2 linked regions of the Planctomyces sp. SH-PL62 genome follow. The protein of the gene in region 1 interacts with the protein of each later gene in a pairwise test. Links are inferred from orthologs where the notes say so. Each region holds a gene or a part of one and is shown on either strand. Other genes may lie near its edges. The genes, in order: ileS and VT85_RS06440.

What was found.
Region 2: the proteins of ileS (region 1) and VT85_RS06440 interact in binary tests that used the Escherichia coli proteins (3 or more experiments, as listed by UniProt). The link is inferred for Planctomyces sp. SH-PL62 from one-to-one orthologs.

What each region holds. Positions count from the first base shown.
Region 1 is NZ_CP011273.1:828,328-836,261, forward strand. What follows is about bases 1,700-5,090. They hold ileS (isoleucine--tRNA ligase), read left to right. Parts: upstream 1,700-2,034; coding sequence 2,035-4,890; downstream 4,891-5,090. Other genes in these bases: VT85_RS03240 (purine-nucleoside phosphorylase), read left to right, coding at 1,700-1,976; purN (phosphoribosylglycinamide formyltransferase), read left to right, coding at 4,887-5,090. Also shown: VT85_RS27330 (hypothetical protein), read left to right, coding at 1-307; VT85_RS03235 (TPR end-of-group domain-containing protein), read left to right, coding at 552-992; more of VT85_RS03240, read left to right, coding at 1,146-1,699; more of purN, read left to right, coding at 5,091-5,567; VT85_RS03255 (DUF1348 family protein), read right to left, coding at 5,599-6,093; VT85_RS03260 (beta-L-arabinofuranosidase domain-containing protein), read right to left, coding at 6,127-7,934. UniProt on the Escherichia coli protein: Catalyzes the attachment of isoleucine to tRNA(Ile). As IleRS can inadvertently accommodate and process structurally similar amino acids such as valine, to avoid such errors it has two additional distinct tRNA(Ile)-dependent editing activities.
Region 2 is NZ_CP011273.1:1,659,585-1,666,936, reverse strand. Bases 2,876-5,684 are described here. They hold VT85_RS06440 (sugar ABC transporter substrate-binding protein), read left to right. Parts: upstream 2,876-3,695; coding sequence 3,696-4,673; downstream 4,674-5,684. Other genes in these bases: dapF (diaminopimelate epimerase), read right to left, coding at 4,728-5,567; VT85_RS06445 (transglutaminase-like domain-containing protein), read left to right, coding at 2,876-3,584. Also shown: VT85_RS28980 (RNA recognition motif domain-containing protein), read right to left, coding at 210-581; VT85_RS06455 (plasmid stabilization protein), read left to right, coding at 985-1,299; VT85_RS06450 (GNAT family N-acetyltransferase), read right to left, coding at 1,322-1,849; more of VT85_RS06445, read left to right, coding at 2,061-2,875; VT85_RS06430 (site-2 protease family protein), read left to right, coding at 5,716-6,504; lon (endopeptidase La), read left to right, coding at 6,716-7,352. UniProt on the Escherichia coli protein: Part of the ABC transporter complex RbsABC involved in ribose import. Binds ribose. Also serves as the primary chemoreceptor for chemotaxis.

The sequences.
Region 1 (7,934 bases):
CTCCCCGGACGATATCCGGGAAGGCTGGAACGCCCGAACCTCCTTCCTGGACGCCCGCCACCCCGGCGAGGAGGAGGAGTTCGACGAAACCTTCGACGACGAGGAAGACGACGAGGAGGAGTTCGACGAACTCGACGATGAGGAAGACATCGACGAGGACTTCGACGACGACGAGGAAGACATCGACGAAGAGCTCGACGACGAGATCGAGGACATCGACGTCGACGAGGATGAAGACGACTTCGACGACGATGACGACGACGAGTTCGACGACATCGACGAGGAAGACGAAGAAGACATCGACTGAGCCCCGACGGACCCCGCCGGGGACCCGACGAGCAATCCCGGAAGAGGCAGGCCCCACGGCCTGCCTCTTCTCCGTTTACGCGGGCGTGCGCGGGGGATTTCCGGGAGGAGAAGCGAGAATGCACCTTGCCGCACGTCATGACTTCGGGATATTCTAAGAGAGATCGCCGTATCGGCCACCCTCCCTCGGCGCTTCGCCGGGCGATGGGACGATGTCGGTGGCAGGTACGAAGGGAGACGAAGCGATGGGTGGATCGAACGACTGGATGGGGGATTCCACCGGAGATCGGCCGACTCCTGAGACCTCGACGCGAAGGGTGCGCGAGCAATCCCAGCGCGATTTTGAAATCGAGTTCCTCGGCGGCATCCTGGAACGCGACCCGTACCTCGTCGAAGTCCTCCGCGTGCACGCCAACAACCTCGCGGCCAAGGGGTTGTACACTCGCGCGTTGCAGCTCGACCGCAGGCTCGTCCGGCTCCTCCCCGAAGATGCAATCGCCTGGTACAACCTGGCGTGCAGCTACGCGATGATGGGCATGATCGATCCCGCCTTCGCTGGCCTGCAACGGTCCCTGGAGCTGGGCTACCAGTGCCAGGAGCGGCTGCGGCACGACCCCGACCTGAAGACGCTCCGCCGCGATCCTCGCTTCCAGCGGTTGATCCGCCGCTTCGAGTTCATCCTCTGATCGGCCCCGCCGCCGATTCGTTCCGGAACGCCCCGGCCGCGCCGGCCCAAACCCGCTGAAGAGGGCGGGCGCCGCCCACCGATCCCCGGACGGTGAGCGGCGCCCGCCTTTTTTTTTTGCCCTCGTCCCTCGACACGAGCCACGGGAAGTTCGATGACCCATCACGATTGGGAGCACGTCCAGGAGGCCGCGAAGGCCGTCCGGGCGTCCTGGCAAGGAAGCCCGCGAATCGGCCTGGTGCTGGGCACCGGCCTGGGAGCCCTGGCCCGCGAGATCGAGTCGCCGGTCGCGATCCCATACCCCAAGATCCCCCACTTCCCGCGCTCCACGGTCGAGGGCCACGCCGGCCAGCTCGTCTGCGGGACCCTCGCCGGCCATCCCGTGATGGCGATGGAAGGGCGGTTCCACCTGTACGAGGGCTACTCCGCCGCCCAGGTGACGTTCCCGATCCGCGTGATGAAGGAGATGGGCTGCGAGTTGCTCGTGGTCTCCAACGCCTGCGGCGGCCTGAACCCCCAGTTCCGCAAGGGGGACCTCATGGTCATCGAAGACCACATCAACCTGCTGGGCCTCAACCCACTCATCGGCCCCAACGACGACCGCCTCGGCCCCCGCTTCCCGGATATGAGCGGGCCCTACGACGAGGGGCTGCAGGATCTGGCCCTCCGCGTGGCCCTTGAAGCGAACGTCGTCGCCCATCGGGGCGTCTACGTGGCGGTGACGGGCCCGAACCTGGAGACCCGGGCCGAGTACCGATTCCTCCGCGCCATCGGGGCCGACGTCGTCGGCATGTCCACGATCCCCGAGGTCCTGGTCGCCGTCCACGCCGGGATCAAGGTCCTGGGCTTCTCGATCGTCACCGACATGTGCCTGCCCGACGCGCTGGAGCCGGCGCGGATCGAGGACATCATCGCCGTCGCCAACCAGGCCGAAGCCAAGCTCCGCACCATCGTCCGGGGCGTCCTCGAACGCTGGCCGGGCTGAGCCGGAACGAGGCCAAGAGTCGAGCCCCCTCGCACCGATCCAGGGATCCCGAAGCGTCATGTCCACGAACGCCAAGCCGTATAAAGAGACCTTGAACCTGCCCGCCACCGGGTTCGAGATGAAGGCCAACCTGCCCGCCCGCGAGCCGAAGATGCAGGAGAGCTGGCGCGAGCAGGACCTCTACGGCCAGCTCCGCCGCGCCCGCAAGGAGGCCCCCCGCCGCGTGCTCCACGACGGCCCGCCGTACGCCAACGGCGACATCCACATGGGGACGGCCCTCAACAAGATGCTCAAGGACTTCGTCGTCCGCTCGCTCTCGATGCGCGGCTTCGACAGCCCTTACGTCCCCGGCTGGGACACCCACGGCCTGCCGATCGAGCACAAGGTCATGAAGGACCTGGGCTCGAAGGCCGCGTCCCTCAGCCGCGCCGAGATCCGCGAGCTCTGCCGCGTCGAGGCCATGAAGTGGGTCGACGTCCAGCGCGCGCAGTTCCGCCGCCTGGGAGTGCTCGGCGACTGGGACGATCCCTACCTGACCCTCGACCACCGCTACGAGGCCGGGATCGTCGACGTCCTGGCCGACCTCCTCGACGGCGGCTACGTCTTCCGCCAGCTCAAGCCGATCCACTGGTGCACCTCCGACCAGACCGCGCTGGCCGAGGCCGAGCTGGAGTACCGCGACTCGACCTCGCCCAGCATCTACGTCAACTTCCCGATGGTCGCCGGCGTCCCCGACGCCTGGCTCCAGGCCGACGGCTCGAAGGCCGAGGACTGGCGGGCGATGATCTGGACGACGACCCCCTGGACCCTCCCGGCCAACGTCGCCATCGCCGTCCACCCCGACCTGACCTACGCCGGCGTCCGCTACACCGACCCCGAGTCCGGCCGGACCGTCCGCACGATCCTGGGGGCGGACCTCGTCGCCAGGGTCATGGAGCTGAAGAGGGTCGCCGACTTCGTCGAGGTCGGCCGCTGCAAGGGTCGCGAGCTGGAGCACGCGGAGTACCGCCACCCGTTCGTGCAGCGGGTCTCGCCGATCGTGCTGGCGACCTACGTCAGCGTCGACGACGGCACCGGGCTGGTCCACACCGCCCCCGGCCACGGCGGCGAGGACTACCTGACCGGGCGCGCCTATCAACTCCCGGTCCTGAGCCCGGTCGACCCGGCGGGCAAGTTCACCGACGAGGCCCCCGAATGGCTCGTCGGCCTCCACGTCCTGGCGGGCAATCCCAAGGTCGTCGCTCATCTCAAGGAGTCGGGCGACCTCTACGTCGAGACGCCGCTGACGCACAGCTACCCCCATTGCTGGCGCTGCAAGAAGCCGGTCATCTTCCGGGCGACCGAGCAGTGGTTCGTCGGCGTGGACCGCAACGACCTTCGCGGGCGGACGTTGGAGGAGATCAAGAACGTCAAGTGGTATCCCGAGTGGGGCCAGTCGCGGATCGAGGCGATGGTGTCGCTCCGGCCGGACTGGTGCATCAGCCGCCAGCGGTCGTGGGGCGTGCCGATCCCGGCCCTGGGCTGCACCGCCTGCAACGCCCAGCTCCTCACCGCCGAGACCGCCCGCCATTTCCGCGACCTCTTCCGCAAGGAAGGGGCCGACGCCTGGTTCGGCAAGCCCGTCGAGGAGATCCTCCCCCCCGGCGCGAAGTGCCCCCAATGCGGCGGGACCAGCTTCCGCAAGGAAGGGGACATCCTGGACGTCTGGTTCGAATCCGGATCCAGCCACCGGGCCGTGCTGGCCGGGGGCGGGGGCTTCGAACTGGGCTTCCCCGCGCACATGTACCTGGAGGGCTCCGACCAGCATCGCGGCTGGTTCCAGTCGTCGATCCTGACGGCGGTCGGGACCACGGGGAAGGCCCCGTTCGAGAGCATCCTGACCCACGGGTTCGTCGTCGACGACAAGGGCCGGAAGATGGCCAAGTCCGAGGGCAACGCCATCCCCGCCGTCAAGGCGACCGAGCAGCACGGCGCCGACGTCCTCCGGCTCATGGTCTCCAGCATGGACTACGCCGACGACATCCGGATCAGCGAACGCTCGATCAAGGAAGCGTCCGAGGCGTATCGCAAGATCCGCAACACGTTCCGCTACCTCCTGGGGAACCTGGAGGACTACGCCGGGTTCGACCCGACGACCGTCGACCTGGCGACCCTCCACGAGATCGACCACTGGGCCCTCGGCCAGCTCAACCAGGTGATCCGCGACGCCCTCGCCGCCTATGAGCGGTTCGAGTTCTACCGGGTCTATTCGCGGATCTACCAGTTCTTCTCGGTGGAGCTGTCGAGCTTCTACCTCGACGTGCTGAAGGACCGGCTCTACGCCGAGGAGCCCCTGGGCCCCGACCGCCGCGCCGCGCAGTTCGTCCTGTCCAAGCTGCACGACGTCCTGACCCGGCTGCTGGCGCCGATCCTCCCGCACACGGCCGAGGAATCCTGGGGCTACCTGCCGCACGGCCAGGGCTTCCCGGCGAGCGTCCACCTGGCGACGTTCCCCGAGCCCGACCCCCGCTGGGACGACCACGAGCGCGACGCGCGCTGGGACGTCCTCAGCGAGGCCCGCGACGCCATCCTCCGGGCGCTCGAAGGGCTTCGCAAGGACAAGACGATCGGCAGCGCCCAGGAGGCGTCCGTGGTGATCACGGTCCCGACGGCCGACCTGCCGCTCCTCCAGGCCGACCGCGACCTGCTGGCGACCATCTGCCTGGTCTCGGAAGTCGAGGTCCGCGAGGCGGAAGGGGCCCCGGCGGCCGGCGCCGATCGGTTCGCGGTGTCGGCCTCGCGCTCGTCGTACGGCAAGTGCGAGCGTTGCTGGAACTACCGGCCGAGCGTCGGCCGGGCCGCCGAACACCCGACGCTCTGCGAGCGCTGCGTCCGCGTCGTGACGGCCCAGGCCGAGAAGGGCCCGGCCCGATGACCTCGACGCCGAGCGGCCCCCCGCGCCGGCCGATCTCGCCGATCCGGCTGGGGGTCTGCGTCTCCGGGGGCGGCACCACGCTCCAGAACCTGCTCGACCGGATCGAAGCCGGGACGCTCGACGCCCGGGTCGTCCAGGTCGTCGCCAGCCGCGGCGGGATCGCCGCGATCGCCAGGGCCGAGAAGGTCGGGCTCCCCGTCGCCGTCGCCGACTCGGCCAGGCAACGGACCGACCTCGAAGCCTTCAGCGCGTCGGTCTTCGATCCGATCCGGGAGAGCGGGGCGGACCTCGTCCTGCTCGCCGGATTCCTCGCCCTGGTCAAGATCCCCGACGACTTCAAGGGGAGGGTCGTCAACATCCACCCCGGCCTGATCCCGTCGTTCTGCGGCAAGGGCTACTATGGCGATCGCGTCCACCAGGCCGCTCTCGACTACGGCGTGAAGATCAGCGGCTGCACCGTCCACTTCGCCAGCGACGAGTACGACGAAGGCCCGATCATCCTCCAGAAGACCGTCCCCGTGCTGGAAGGCGACGACGCCCGCGCCCTGGCCGCCCGCGTCTTCGAGGCCGAACGCGAGGCCCTCCCCGAAGCCGTCGCCCTCTATGCCTCCGGCCGCCTTCGCATCGAAGGCCGTCGGGTGCGGATCGTCTCGCCGGGAGACGAGCCGGACGTCTGATCTCGTCTCCTCCCTCCCCGATCCTCTTGGCTCACCGGACGTCCGGGATGCCGGGATGATCCGCCGGGCGGGGACCGGGCGCGGGCCAGTGGAACGTGCGCTCGTCCTCGCGGATCGAGACGTCGTTGATGCTGGCCTCGCGACGGCGCATCAGGCCCTTCTCGTCGAACTCCCACAGCTCGTTGCCGTAGCTGCGATACCAGCGGCCCGAATCGTCGCGCCACTCGTAGCGGAATCGGACGGCGATGTGGGCGTCGGTGAAGGCCCACAAGGCCTTGACCAGCCGGTAGTCAAGCTCCTTCGCCCACTTGCGGGCGAGGAAGGCCCGGATCTCGTCGCGACCGACGAGGAATTCCGAGCGGTTGCGCCACGCGGAGTCCTCGGTGTAGGCGAGGGCCACGCGGTCGGGATCGCGCGAGTTCCAGGCGTCCTCGGCCGCCCGGACTTTCCGAGCGGCCGACTCCGCCGTGAAGGGGGGCGCGTTCGCCGAAGGGCCCTGGGACGCGGCCGGCGTTTGCGAGTTCATCGGACTCTCCTGCGAGCGTAAAAGGCGAAGGGCTTACTCCGAGAACGCCTCCAGCTCCGCGCAGGAGGAGAAGGCCTGATCGGGGGCGTCGCCCGAGGCGGGGACGCCGACGACGCGAACGCCTCGCGCGGCGACGGGCTCCTTGAGCTTCAGTTCGAACGGCTGGCCGGGCTTGAGGTCGGCGGCCTGGGTCGCGGTCGCGGCGGGGTAGTCGGCCAGCTCGCCGATGGTCTCCCAGGGGCCCTCGGCGTCGCGTCGGATCTGCACGCGCGGCTTCCCCTTCGTCGCGTCGAACCAGCCGCCGTCGTGGAAGGTTCGGCCGTGCCGGAAGACGACGCGACGGACCGGGGTCGGCTCGGTGAGGGCGACGGCGTACCAATCTTCGCCGTCCTTCGGCTTGCGGGCGTCGAAGGTCACGACGTAGGTCTCCGGATCGCCGTCGTTGATCGAGCCGCCGACGTTCCCCTCGCGCGAGCGGGACTCCTCGGCGTAGGCGAGGATCGAGTCGCGCACGGCGAGCGGGACGCCCGGCGCGCGGAGCCAGACGCGATACGCGCCGCCGGTCGAGCCGGCGTCGGCGAACGGCACGAGGACGGCGGGGGACGGGGCGGCGTTGGGATCGCGGCCGACGACCGGCAGGCGGAACGCCAGGTCCTGGCCCGGGACCGCCTCGACCTTCTCGAAGGCCGTCAGGCCGACGGCCCTCGCGGGGGGGCCGCCGGGGTTTCGGGCCTCGTCGTACGCCAGGACGAACGGGCCCCAGGTCAGCGCCGCGCAGTCGGGGTTGGAAACGCCGCCGGGGACCGCCCTCGGCTCCAAATCGACGTTGACCTGGATCGTCGTGCCGTCGCGCCAATCATTGGACGAGAGCACGATCGAGCCGTCCGGCAGGACCTTCAACTCGGAGGACGAGCCCTTCGTCGAGACCCGAAGCGTGCGGCTCCAGGCCGGCTTCGGGATCACGATCGAGAGGGCGAACGGCCCGAAGGCGCGAAGCGTCATCGTCGAGGTCCCCGATCGCGGGAACTCGCTCGACTGGTCGATCACGACGTCGCGGCCGGCGACCGGGAACGTCGCCTCCGAGGTCTCCCGCGTCTCGACGATCACCGCGTCGCGGCCCTCCCACTCGGTCGTCAGGTAGGCCGCCTGCACGACCAGGGCCATGCCGCGAGGCCCGCTGGAGTGGCAGCAGGTGATATGGGCGTCGTACTGCTTCCGGCCTTCCAGGGCCGTGTAATAGCACCAGTCGTCGCCCGCCGGATGCTGAGCCGCGGCCAGGTGGTTGTACGCGGCCAGTTCGATCGCCTCGGCGTACTTCCGCTCGCCGGTGAACCGCAGCAGTTGCAGCGAGAGCTGGATCCAGGTGGTCGTCACGCAGACCTCGCCGATGTGGGCGCCGACCGAATTCGGCAGGACGTGGGCCTCGTGGAAGTGCTCTCCCGCGCTGGCCGAGCCGGTGACGTACAGCCGGTTGGCGACGACGTCGTCCCAGGCGTGGATCACGGGGTCGAGGTACGCCCGGTCGCCCGTCGCGCGGGCCAGCTCGCAGAGGCCGACGAGGTTCGAGAGCATCTCATACGCCTTGCCGTTGCCGACCTCGTCCACCCCCTTGCCGGCCGTGAGGCGCGACAGGATCTCCGGCCCGCCGGCCTCGTCCCACGACTTCACGAGGTAGCGGGCGAAGTCCAGATATCGCGCGTCGCCGGTGGAGCGGTACAGCAGGACGATCGGCTCCAGGACGCTGGTCGCCGCCATGCCGACGTGGGTGCCGGCTTCCAGGATGCTCCGCTTCGCCGGGAAGGTCGCGATCAGCAGGTCGCCCATGCGCCGGCAGGCGTCGA
Region 2 (7,352 bases), 830 kb from region 1 along the record:
CGATGCCTGCTGGTGCGTCCTCGGTTCGTCGGCAAGCAGAGCGGCCTCGACGACCGGCGCTGGGATCCGCTGGGCTCTCCTCCCTGCGGGCGATTCCGTCGATGGGCCCCGCCCCAACTCCGGGAAGGCCAAAAAAAACGTCCCCCGGGCCTCACGGAATGAGGAGACCCGGGGGACGTTCGTGGTTTGTCTTTCAGGCTCGGCCTGGATCAATAACGGTCGCGGCCACCGCCACCGCCGCCGTAGCCGCCGCCACCGCCGTAGCCGCCGCCACCGCCGTAGCCGCCACGACCGCCGCCGCCGCCGCCGTAGCCGCCGCCGCCCGAGCGGGGCTCGCGAGGACGAGCCTCGTTGACGGTGAGCCGACGGCCGTCGGACTCATGATCGTGCAGGCCGTCGATGGCGGCCTGGGCCTCGGCGTCCGAGCTCATTTCCACGAAACCGAACCCTTTGCTGCGGCCGGTCTCGCGGTCCGAGATGACCTCGGCGCTCTCGACGGTGCCGTACTGCGAGAACAGCTGCTCGAGATCCGAGCTGTTGACGCGGTACGAAAGATTCCCGACGTACAGTTTCTTGCCCACCTTCAAACTCCTAGCGTGGCGACTCGACTCGACCCATCTACTCTCACTTTCCGGGTCCTGAAAGGGGCCGACTGTGCGGCCCAAGGCGGTGGAAAGGCGGAAGAGGCAGACGAGAAGCTCTGTTGGGATCTTCGGCACGCGCTCGTTCGGTTTCCAGCCAAGCCGGATTATAGAGATACGCCGGCCGTATTGGTAGTTCGAAACCGGCTTTGCGGTCGAATTCTGGAAATTCTCCCATTCTAACGACCGGAGCGAGCGGCGACCAGACCGCCATCTTTCATGCAAGCCGGAGATCCCCCCAAAAATTCGGAGGATTCCGCCCCCTTCGGCGCGGGATTTGGAGCGTGTTCCGGTGCTCGGAGCACGAACACCGAGAATCCCTAACGCGAAGGAGGGCCCGACCATGCCGCAAGGCGACAAATCCAAGTATACCGACAAGCAGAAGCGCAAGGCGGAGCACATCGCCGAGGGATATGAGGCGCGCGGGGTCGATGAAAAGGAAGCGGAGAGCCGCGCCTGGGCGACCGTCAACAAGGAGTCGGGCGGGGGGAACAAGTCCGGGAGCGGGCGCGGCAAGCCCGACACCAAGGTCTCCAGCAAGAAGGGGGGCGAGGCGGGGGGGGCGGCCTCGGCGGCGCGACCGGCTTCGGCCCGCTCGGAGGCGGCCAAGAAGGCCGCGGCCACCCGGAAGCGTAACAAGGAGAAGAGCGCGGGCTGATCGGATCGGTCGCCGCTTCGGGTCACTTCCGGCGCGTGGGCGGGACGACGCCGACGCGCCGGATGCCGTAGACCGCGACGGGGATGTCGAACACCTCGGTCCGACCTTCGAGCCGCATCCCCAGCCGCCGAGCCACGCGGATCGACGGCTGGTTGTCGCCCTGGATCATGCTGATGACGTGATTCTCGCCCAAACGTTCGAAGGCGACGTCCAGCGACGCCCGGGCCGCCTCGGTGGCGAAGCCCTGGCCCCAGGAGGCTCGCCGGAGCATCCAGCCGACCTCCAGGCCCGGCCAGCCCTCGGGACGCCAGCAGCCGACCCGGCCGATCAACGCGCCGCCGGCCCGCTCCTCCACGGCCCAGATCCCGAAGCCCCGGAGGGTCCAGTGGCCGAGGATCGTGGCCATGTTGCGCCACGCCTCGGCGCGGTTCATCGGGCCGGAGCCCAGATACCTCATGACCTCGGGGTCGCTCGTCATCTCGGCGTAGGCGTCGAGGTCGGACTCGCGGAACTGGCGGAGCGTCAGCCGTTCGGTTTCCAGGCTCTCCATGGCATCGTCCAGCCGACCGGCGGTCGTGATTGCGAAATTGGGGGGGCGGGGCCGGGCCTCAGTCTAGCATGCGGCGGCGCGGGCCGAGAAGCCGGCCGGGACTTGAGCTTGAGGCCTCGCCGGGCTTTCGCCGATAGTGGCACGGGGGATTCCGCGCGCCGGGCGCGTCCGAGTCGGCCTCGATGCTGGTCCAGGGAAAGGGTTCAGGGTCATGTACCGGATTCGTCTTCGCCGCCTGCGTCCGCTGCGGCTTTCGCCGATCCTGTTCGCGGTCGCCGCCGCCGTCTTCGCGGGCGCGTCGACCGCGCCCGCCCGCGGGGAGGACGCGTGGGACGCCGTCTTCCTCGCCGGTAACAAGATCGGCTACATCCACACCTTCATCGAGAAGGTGAGCGAGAAGGGCCGGCCGCTCAACCGCGTGCGGGTCGACACCGTCCTGAGCTTCCGCCGGGGCGACGACGTGGTGGTCCAGAAGATGATGTACGGGACGATCGAGACCCCCGAGGGGGAGGTCCTCCGGCTCGACACCCGAACCCTGACCAGCGACAACGAAATCCGGGTCTTCGGCGACGCGGTCAACGGTCAGATGAAGCTGATCCTCGAAGGGACCAAGCAGCGTCAGGAGCAGGTGATCCCCTGGGGTCCCGAGGTCCGAGGCCCCTATGCGGCCGAACAGAGCATGGCGAAGAAGCCGATGACCGAAGGAGAGAGCCGGACCCTCAAGATGTACATCCCCGACCTGAACCGGGTGGTGGACATCGAGATGAAGGCCGGGCCGACGGCCGACGTGGAACTGGGCGACGGCCTGAAGCGACCGCTCCGCAAGATCGAGCAGCTCGCCACGCTCGACGGCAAGCCTCGTCCCGAGCTGAGCGCGGTCCTCTGGGTGGACGCCGGCGGCCAGGTGCTGAAGCAGGACGTCGACCTGCTGGGGGGGATGACGACCTACCGGACCACCGAGCAGGGCGCCAAGGCCCCCGGCGGCCGGATCAAGTACGACCAGATCCGCGGCACCATCGTCAAGTCGGAGCGCGAGATCCCCACCCCGTACCAGACCCAGTACATCAAATACCTGATCACCCACAAGGACGAGGACCCGGCCAAGATCATCCCCGCCGACCGTCGCCAGTCGATCCAGGCCACGGGCGACGGCAAGTCGGCGACGCTCATCATCCAGACGATGGGCCCCAACGACGGCGAGGCCGGGACCGCGGCCGTCGACCCCGAGTTCCTCCGCCCCAACGGGATGATCACCAGCGCCGACGCCCGCGTGAAGCGGCTGGCCGATCGGGCCGTGGCCGAAGCGGTGGCCCCCTGGGACCAGGCCGTCCGCATCAACCACTGGGTCTTCCAGAACATGCGGAGCAACTTCGAAACGACGTTCGCCCCGGCCAGCGAGGCCGCGCAGAACCTGACCGGCGACTGCACCGAGCACTCCGTGCTGGCCGCGGCGATGTCGCGGGCGAAGGGGATCCCGTCGCGGGTCGCCGTGGGCCTGATCTATGTCGACAGCAAGGAGCTGAAGGCGAAGGGGTTCGGCTTCCACATGTGGCACGAGGTCTACGTCAACAACCGCTGGGTCGCGCTCGACTCGTCGTTCGACCAGGCGCAGGTGGACGCCACGCACATCAAGCTCTCGGAGTCGAGCCTGGAAGGCGTTTCGCCGTTCGAGTCGTTCCTGCCCATCCTCCGGGTCCAGGGCAAGGTGACGATCGAGCCGCTGGAACTCCGTTGACGGTGCGTTGACCGCCCCCCGGCCCCGGCGGCACAATGGTCCGACGTGCGAGGCGAACCTTCCCGAACGCGACCCGCCGAGGCCGTCGCGTCGCGCCCCGGAGTCGAAACCATGTTCCCGATGAAGCGGCCGGCCGAGCTGGCCTTCCTGTTGTTCCTGGCCCCCCTGGCCGTCGGTTGCGCCGAGAAGTCGGCCTCGACCGAGGGGGGGGCGTCGCCGGCTTCGGCGTCATCTTCCGGCCGAATCGGCGCGGTCCTGCCGACGTTCAACCACCCGTTCTTCCTCGCCATGAAGGACGGGATGGAGGCGAAGGCCAGGGAGCTGGGGCTGGAGGTCGACGTCCGCGACGGCCAGGACGACGACGCCAAGCAGATCGCGCAGGTGGAGACGCTCCTTAACCTGGGCCTCAAGGCCGTGATCCTCTGCCCTCGCGACGAGGACGCGCTGACGCCGGCCGTCGAGGCGGCGAATCGCGTTTCGGTGCCGATCCTGGCGTTGAACCGCCGCATCAACGGCGGCGAGGTCGTCAGCTACGTCGGGGCCGACGACGCCGAGGGGGGCGTCCTCCAGGGTGAGGAGCTGGTGCGGCTGCTCGGCCCCAAGGGGGGCAAGATCGTCTACCTGGAAGGGACCGAGGGTTCGAGCCCCCAGCGCAAGCGGAACGCGGGCCTGATGGCCGTGCTCCAGAAGCACCCCGAGATCGAGGTCGCCGACAGTCGATTCGCCGGCTTCCAGGAGGACAAGGCCAAGAGCGTCATGACCGACCTGGTCCGTCGCTTCCAGCCGGGCGAGATCCGCGCCGTGGTGGCCCAGTCCGACGAGATGGCCCTGCCCGCCGCCGAGGTTGCCCAGGCCGAAGGCTGGAAAGACGTGATGGTCCTCGGCTTCGACGGCAGCCAGGCCGCGTTCGACGCCGTCCGCGACGGCCGCCTCGCCTGCACCATCCTCCAGGACCCTCGCGAACAAGGGGCGAAGGCCGTGGAGGTCATGGCGGCCAAACTCAAGGGCGAGACCGTCGACCAGGAAGTCGTCACCCCCCTCCGCCTCATCAACAAGGCGAACGTCGACCAGCACAAGCCGGCGTATTGATCGAGGGCGGCGACGTCCTCGGAACCTCGCCCCCCCGGGGGGCGAGGACGAGGATCACGCCTGCGGCCAGGTCCCGGAGAAGACCTCGGTGGCGGGGCCGGTCATGAAGACCGAGGCGTCGCGGTCGGGCCATTCGAGTTCCAGGTCGCCGCCCGGGAGATGGGCGAGGATGCGGCCGCCGGTGCGACCCGTCAGGACGCCGGCGACGCAGACGGCGCAGGCACCGGTGCCGCAGGCCAGGGTCACGCCGGAGCCGCGCTCCCAGGTGCGCATGCGGACCTCGCTCGGGGAGACGACCTCGACGACGTGGACGTTCACGCGCTTCGGGAACGCGGGATGGCGCTCGATCAACGGGCCCAAAGCCTCCAGCGGGAAGGCCGCGACGTCGTCCACGAACAGGACGGCGTGGGGGTTGCCCATCGAGACGGCGGTGAGGAGGAAGTCCTTGCCGCCGATCTCCAACGGCACGTCGATCACGGGATCGCCCGGCAGGTTCGTCGGGATCTCCTCGGCGCGGAGGATCGGGGCTCCCATGTCGACGCGCACGAGCCGGGCCTCGCCGGCCTCGACGGTCAGGTCCAGGGTCAGGACGCCCCGACCGGTCTCCACGGTGACGCGAGGGCGGGCCGCGATGCCGTGGTCGTGGATGAACTTGGCGACGCAACGTACGCCGTTGCCGCACATCTCGCCCTCGGAGCCGTCGCTGTTGAACATCCGCATCCGGGCGTCGGCCCGATCGCTCGGCATGATGAGGATCAGGCCGTCCGAGCCGATGGCGAAATGGCGGTCGCTGACCGCGCGGGCCAGCTCGCCGGGATCGGCCGGGGCGGGCTGAGAGAACGTCTCGACGTAGACGTAGTCGTTGCCCAGGCCGTGCATCTTCGTAAATTTCATGGGTAGGTGGGTGAGATCCGGGAGTGGTCCGCCCGGACCGACTGCGATCCGTTGGCCGACGGGGCGGGCGCGACGGTACTATTGTAGGCTCGACCCCAAGTCCGCTTCCAGGCCCGTCGCCCGGCGACGGGGAACTGCGAGGATCCTGATGAGCAGCGTCGCGCCGAGTACGTCCTACGACCTGAGGTTCCAGCTCCTGAACGTGCCGGTGCGCGTCCACCCGCTGTTCTGGCTGGTCACGGCGGTGCTCGGCTGGAACGACGGCGATCTGGGGAAGGTCGCGCTCTGGATCGGCTGCGTGTTCGTCTCGATCCTGGTCCACGAGTTCGGCCACGCCCTGATGGGCCGACGGTTCGGCGGCTCGCCGTCGATCGTGCTCTACAGCCTGGGGGGGCTCTGCTACTCCGGGTCCGAACGCACCCCGGGGCAGCGGCTGGCGGTGATCCTGGGAGGCCCGGCGGCCGGCCTGCTCCTGTTCCTCCTGACCCTGATCGTCGCGAGCCTGGCCCTGGGGATGACGCCGGGCGAGCACCTGGCCTTCATGAAGATGGTGGTGGGCCTGACTCCCGACCCGGGGAGCGTGATGGGCGGGGTCCAGAAGCTCCAGAACTCGACGAACGCGGAACTCTATTTCAACCTGCTCCAGATCAACTTGTACTGGACGCTCGTGAACCTGCTCCCCATCTGGCCGCTCGACGGCGGCCAGGCCTCGCAGATCGTCATGTCGCAGGTCGACCGACGCCACGGCGTGCGCCGGAGCCACATCCTGTCGCTGCTGACGGCCGGCGTGCTCGCCTTGCTCCTGGGTGTGCGGACCGGGAATTTGTTCCTCGCCGTCTTCATGGGCTATTTCGCGTTCCTGAATTTCCAGGTCCTCCAATCGATGCACGACTCGCAGGCTTTCGGGTCTCGCGACGACGACTGGTGGCGGCAGTGAACGTTTGTCCGAGACGGTGTCTCGGCCCGTACGGGGCTGGTCGTCGTAGGTGACGCCAGGTTGAGAATTTACGTCGGAACCCTGGAGGGCGTCGGGTGCCCTCTTCCCTTTCCGAAGGCGATGGACCACAATTCACGGGTCCGTCCCCGCCGATCGAGCCGAGGGCGAGGCCGCGGTGCATCCTTTGAGAGCGAGAGCAGAACAGGAATCCATGGGCGCACGCACGAAAAAGCCGTCGTCACGGAAGCGTCCGGCGGCCCGGGAAGAGGGGACGGATCGCGAAGGTCCGGACGGGGTGCATGAGGAGTCGGCCGCCGCGGGCGCGGCTCCGGAACGTTCCAATCGATTGCCTCTCTTGCCGTTGCGTTCGGACCTGGTGTTCCCGCAGACGGTGGTGCCCCTGGTGGTGAACCGCCCCAGCGGGATCCGACTGGTCGACGAGGTGATGGTCGGCGAGCGGCTGGTCGGGCTGGCCAGCCAGCTCCATCCCGAGATCGACGATCCCGGGATGAACGACCTTTTCCCGACGATCTGCGTGGGCACCGTCCTGAAGATGCTCAAGTTTCCGGACGGTTCCACCCGGATCGTCTGCCAGGGGCAGACGCGCGCCCGCCTGGTGAACGTCGTGCAGACCGAGCCGTACCTGATCGGCGAGGTCGAGCCGCTGGAGGAGATCGACGAGGGGGGGGTGGAAGTCGACGCCCTGGTCCACCACGTCAACCGCCTGTTCCAGCGGATGGTCGACCAGAGCCAGCAGATCCCCGAGGAGCTCCAGGTCGCGGCGATGAACACGCACGAGCCGGGAAGGCTCGCGGACCTGCTGGCGTCGAGCCTGCCGTTCTCCATCG